One region of the Clostridium sp. JNZ J1-5 genome, then DNA from elsewhere that is predicted to be linked to it. Evidence: a T-box and tRNA genes for the amino acid it is inferred to sense, from the RefSeq annotation. Region 1 holds a T-box; the other holds one or more tRNA genes.
What was found. The T-box of region 1 lies ahead of asnS (asparagine--tRNA ligase). A T-box ahead of a tRNA ligase gene usually reads a tRNA of that ligase, here a tRNA-Asn.

Region 1 (3,208 bases):
TCCTAAAAAGTTTCCGAAGAAGTTTATTCCAATAATTCCGCCTTTTTCAGCTAGAATTTTTATCATATCATCTGTAAGATTTCTTGGATGATTAGTAATAGCTCTTGCATTTGAGTGAGAAGCTACAAAAGGAGATTTAGAATATTTAGCAACATCATAAAAACCACCGTCAGATAAATGAGAGACATCAATAATCATATTAAGGTTGTTCATTTCTTCAACTACTTGAATACCAAAAGGTGTAAGTCCTTTGTTAGTATATTCAGCTCTGGCGTTAGGATAACCAATCTCATTAGGAAAGTTCCAAGTAAGAGTTATCAACTTTACCCCTAGTCTATGAAAATTTCTAAGATTAGAGAGCTCGCCTTTAAGAACGGCACCTTCTTCTATAGTTAAAAAGGCTGAAAGTTTACCCTCAGATTTATTCTTCATTAGTTCATCATAATTCCTTGCAAGAGAAATAGTATCAATGTTTTTATTCAGCTCTAAATAGAATCTATCTAGCATATTAAGACACTTTTGTAGAGGATCTTTAGTAGTTTTAAGTTCTACAAATAGGGCAAAAAATTGTGCTAAGGAATTAGACTTTTTCAATTTTTCAATATCTACACCATAGGTGTTATTTTTTAATTCTGAATTATCTTCATATATTTTTAAAGCTGTATCGCAATGAAGATCTATAACGTTCATAATAGTCACCTCGTATAATATAGTCATAACATCTCGTATAAACATAGCTTAATTATAACATTAAATTATCGTTTCAAATAAAAAAAACATTATCTAATAATTATTATAAAGATATAAATTAAATAGGTTACTCTAGTATTGGTTGACATACAATTTTTTTAATATTATAATCTTTTATGAATCAAATTTTATATAAGAGATAAAATAGGTTTAAAGATAGTGAAGAGAAGAGTAGATATAGAGTCTCATTTAAAGCGAACCAATGATAGTGGAAGATTGGCACTGAGCCTATATTGAAGAACGTCTCGGAATCTCTAACCGAAATCATTTATATTATAAAATGATAGTAGGCTTAGACGGAGCCAAACCGTTAGAACTTGGAGAGTATAGAATTTTGTACTTATTAAGGTGGTCATATTTTATATGACAATTTAGGTGGTACCGCGAATATATAACCTTCGTCCTAATATTTTTAGGATTGGGGTTTTTTTTATTATATTTTAAAATAAAGAATTAAGTAGGAGGTAGATTATGGAAACAGTATTGATTAAACAACTATACAGAGAAACTGATAAGTTTTTAGGTAAAGAAGTTAAGATTAGCGGATGGATTAGGACTTTAAGAGCTTCAAATAAATTTGGATTTATAGAAGTAAATGATGGTAGTTTCTTCAAAAATATTCAAGTTGTTGTTGAGGAAAGTCTAGAAAACTTTAAAGAAATTTCTAAATTTGCTATAAGCTCTAGTGTAAGTATTGAAGGAGAAGTAGTTGCAACAGAAAATGCAAAGCAGCCTTTTGAAATTCATGCTAAAAAAGTAGTTCTAGAAGGAAAATCTAATTCAGATTATCCACTACAAAAGAAAAGACATAGCTTAGAATATTTAAGAGAAATAGCTCATTTAAGACCAAGAAGTAATACTTTTTCAGCAGTATTTAGAGTACGTTCTCTTGCAGCATATGCTGTACATAAGTTTTTCCAAGACCAAGGCTTTGTTTATGCTAACACTCCTATAATAACTGGAAGTGATGCTGAAGGTGCTGGAGAAATGTTTAGAATAACAACGCTAGATATGAACAATCTTCCAAAGAATGAAGAAGGAAATATAGATTACAAACAAGACTTCTTTGGAAAGGAAGCTAATCTTACTGTAAGTGGTCAATTAGAAGGAGAAATATTTGCTTTAGCATTTAGAAATATTTATACTTTTGGACCAACTTTCAGAGCAGAAAACTCAAATACAGCAAGACATGCGTCAGAGTTTTGGATGATAGAACCAGAACTTGCTTTTGCTGAATTAAGCGACTACTTAGATAATGCAGAAGCTATGGTTAAGTATGTTATAAACTATGTTATGGAAAATGCTCCAGAAGAAATGGAATTTTTCAATCAATTCGTAGATAAAGGTTTATTTGATAGATTAAATAATGTTATAAACTCTGAATTTGGCAGAGTAACTTATACAGAAGCTGTAGAAATTCTTCAAAAATCTGGTCATGAATTTGAGTATCCTGTAGAATGGGGAATTGATCTTCAAACAGAACATGAAAGATACTTAACTGAAAAAATATATGGAAAACCTGTATTTGTAACTGATTATCCAAAGGATATTAAAGCATTCTACATGAGAATGAATGAGGATGGAAAAACTGTTGCAGCAGCAGACCTTCTTGTTCCAGGGATTGGAGAACTTATTGGAGGAAGCCAAAGAGAAGAAAGATTAGACGTTCTAGAAAAGAGAATAGAAGAATTAGGACTTAATAAAGAGGACTATTGGTGGTATTTAGAGCTTAGAAAATACGGAGAAACTAAGCACTCTGGATATGGCCTTGGATTTGAGAGACTAATAATGTATTTAACAGGAATGGGAAACATAAGAGACGTAATACCATTCCCAAGAACTCCAGGAAACGCTGAATTTTAAAACAAAACCTATTATAAAAAGCATTCAAATTTTATAGAATTTGGGTGCTTTTTTACTGTATCATAACCTAAATAGATTACGAAAATATTAATTAAGTAACTCAACAATACCAAGTATTATTAGTAATATGCCTGAAATTAATGGTGCATATTTACCAAAAAATTTACCCAGTATATGATTAACTATAGTGTCCTAAGCTTAATTGTAAGAATACTTAATATAAATGTAGATATGACTGTAAATTCAATGATAACTCTATTTTAAGCTAAATATTTTAGGGGAATTTAGAATATGATATGGTGAACAGAATCACAAGTAAATGGGAAAACAGTACGGAAGCAAGATGCGACAATGCTTCTGGGCTGCTTGGATTTATAACATTATAAGGCATAGATATAAGAAAGCAATTTGATAGAGAATTATACAGTTTGAGAAGTTATTACCTGAATAGTAAGCAACATAACTTATTCCTTTCGATTGCTCCTAAATATTTTACAGATTTGTTATAATAAGAATTGACTCAAATTATTTCAATGATTAATGTTGAATGTAGAGGGACTAAACTATTAGTATAAGAAATCTTGGAGATAGAGGA
Region 2 (3,208 bases), 210 kb from region 1:
TTGGATCTAAATATGTTAAATCCTGTCCTGAATGCTCCATATGTTGTTTTAAGTCGTAATCTGTTCTATCAGCTACTCCCCAAAGTTCTCCCCATCCAAACGGAAATAAGAATTCTACGTCGGAAGTTGCATTACTATAGAAGGATAATTCTTCTTTCTCATGATCTCTAAACCTTAAATTTGCTTCATTCATGCCTAAGTCAAGTAAGAATTTCCAACAATAGTCTTTCCAATATTTGAACCATTCTAAATCTGTACCTGGTTCACAGAAAAACTCTAATTCCATTTGTTCAAATTCTCTAGTTCTAAAAGTAAAATTTCCTGGAGTTATTTCATTTCTAAAAGATTTACCTATTTGACCTATACCAAAAGGTACTTTCTTTCTTGAAGTTCTTTGAACATTTTTAAAGTTAACAAATATACCTTGTGCTGTTTCTGGTCTTAGGTATATTTCTGATGACGAATCTTCTGTTACTCCTTGGAAAGTCTTAAACATTAAGTTGAACCTTCTAATGTCAGTATAGTTTTTCTTTCCACATTTAGGGCAAACTATATTATGTTCATTTATGTAATTTAAAAGTTCCTCACCAGTCCAACCATCTGCACTAACATTATCTATACCATGAGCAGCCATATCTTCTTCTACTAATTTATCTGCTCTAAATCTTGCCTTACATTCTTTACAATCCATTAATGGATCTGAAAAACCACCAACATGGCCTGATGCTACCCAGACCTCTTTGTTCATAAGTATACCAGAATCCAATCCTACATTGTACGGACTTTGTTGTATGAATCTTTTCCACCAAGCCTTTTTAACATTATTCTTAAATTCTACTCCCATTGGACCATAATCCCATGAGTTAGCTAAGCCTCCATATATTTCTGATCCTTGGAATATAAAACCTCTACCTTTACAAAGTGCAACTACTTTATCCATAGTTTTTTCAAAACTCATTTTTATAACCTCCTTATATTAAATTTGCGTATAAAAAAAAGACCTAAACTACCTAAAAGGGACGAAATTTATAATTAATTCCGCGGTTCCACCCTTCTTGGCAAATAGCCCTCCTTATAAACCACTGCACTCAAAAGCTCCTTTCATAATAAGCCTTTAGCTGTTCTCACCATCCACAACCTCTCTAAAAAATAACTTATTATTACTCTTCTCTATCATCATGCACTTATATGTTTTCCTTAAAAGTATTTTATCAGAATATGAACACATGTCAAGATAAATTTTCAAAAAATAAAAATGGCTCCGCGAAAAGGATTCGAACCTTCAACCTATCGGTTAACAGCCGAGTGCTCCACCGTTGAGCTATCGCGGAACGTTTAGTACGCTATTATTATAACACATTTACTAAAAAATACAAGGGGGTCATAGAAATTTTTCAAACTATTAAAGTTAAAATTAAAGAGTAAGCTATAATGTAATTTTATAACTTACTCTCTTCTATTTATAAAATACTACTTTGTTGGCTTCATTGTTGGGAATAATATAACGTCTCTGATTGAACGAGAATCAGTTAGGAACATTATTAATCTATCTATCCCTATTCCTAGTCCACCTGTTGGAGGCATACCTATTTCTAAAGCATTAACAAAGTCATCATCCATCATATATGCTTCGTCATCTCCAAGTTCTCTTTCTTTAAGCTGTTGCATAAATCTTTCCTTTTGAACGATAGGATCATTTAACTCTGAATATGCATTACAGATTTCTCTACCATATATAAAGCCTTCAAATCTTTCAGTTAATTCTCCATTTCCTCTTTTTTTCTTAGTAAGAGGAGAATTTTCTACTGGATAATCGCATACAAAAGTAGGTTGTATTAATTTTTCCTCTCCAAATTCTTCAAATAGAGCTATTAATATATCACCTTTAGTGCAATCTGTAAGTTCTTTCTTAAGCTCTACACCCTTTTGTTTTGCTATTTCTCTAGCTTCATCATCTGTTTTAATTTCATTAAAGTCTACACCAGCATATTCTTTTACTGCATCCACCATTGTTATTCTTCTCCATGGTGGAGTAAAATCTATTTCTGTACCTTCGTATTGAACTTTAGTTGTTCCATTAACTTTTTCACATACATAAGCTACCATATTTTCAGTTATTTCCATCATGTCGCTATAATCTGCATAGGCTTGATATAGTTCAATAGCTGTAAATTCTGGATTATGTCTTATATCTATACCTTCATTTCTGAAATTTTTACCTATTTCATATACTTTTTCAAATCCACCTACTATAAGTCTCTTTAAATAAAGCTCAGTTGCTATTCTAAGATACATATCTATATCTAAAGCATTGTGATGAGTTATAAATGGTTTTGCAGCAGCTCCCCCAGCTATAGGTGATAGTATTGGTGTTTCAACTTCTAAAAAGTCTCTATTATCTAAAAATTCTCTAATAGCTTTAATGATGTTAGTTCTCTTTATGAAAGTTTCTTTTACTTCTGCATTCATTATTAAGTCTACATATCTTTGTCTATATCTTAAATCTGGATCTTTTAATCCATGGAACTTTTCTGGAAGTGGTTTTAAAGACTTAGTTAAAAGTTGAAAATCAAGAATATGTAAAGTTACTTCTCCTGTCTTTGTTTTAAATACATTACCTGTTATGGATACAAAATCACCTATATCAAAAGTTTTGTATTCTTTAAGCTTTTCTTCACCTACGTCATCTATCTTTATATATAGCTGCATTTTTCCATATCTATCATGAATATCTGAAAATCCAGCTTTTCCATGTACTCTTTTAGACATAAGTCTACCAGCGACTGTTACTGTTTTGCCTTCAAGCTCATCATAGTTCTCTTTAATTTCAGATGATGTATGAGTTCTTTCTACTTTATATACATCAAATGGATCTTTACCAGCCTCTTGTAATGCAGCCAGTTTTTGTCTTCTCTCTTTAATAAGTACGTTAAATTCAGCTTCTTGCTTAGCTTCTAACTTCATTTGTTTTATTTCTTCCTTAGTCAATTGCTTTTCCGACATTAGCGCATCCCTCCGTTTACTCAGATGTAACTTACATGAATTTATTCTACTAGATTCTTATTTCTAAAATCTCAAATTTGCTGATTCCATCAGGAACAGGTACATCAACTATATCTCCAACTCTCTTTCCTATAAGAGCATTACCTACTGGTGATTCATTTGAAATTTTATTTTTTAATGGATCTGCTTCTGCAGAACCTACTAT

Region 2: it encodes a tRNA-Asn, which carries the amino acid that the T-box ahead of asnS (asparagine--tRNA ligase) is inferred to sense. The anticodon was not compared.

Annotation. Positions count from the first base shown of each region.
Region 1 covers NZ_CM132773.1:1,538,123-1,541,330, reverse strand. The annotation lists gene ACWW38_RS07285 (dipeptidase) at 1-690, opposite strand, end outside; T-box leader at 901-1,159, shown strand; gene asnS (asparagine--tRNA ligase) at 1,222-2,613, shown strand; partial or broken gene ACWW38_RS07275 (sporulation membrane protein YtaF) at 2,701-2,867, opposite strand.
Region 2 covers NZ_CM132773.1:1,751,896-1,755,103, forward strand. The annotation lists gene ACWW38_RS08440 (glycine--tRNA ligase) at 1-958, opposite strand, end outside; tRNA gene ACWW38_RS08445 (tRNA-Asn) at 1,257-1,331, opposite strand; gene lysS (lysine--tRNA ligase) at 1,471-3,003, opposite strand; gene greA (transcription elongation factor GreA) at 3,053-3,208, opposite strand, start outside.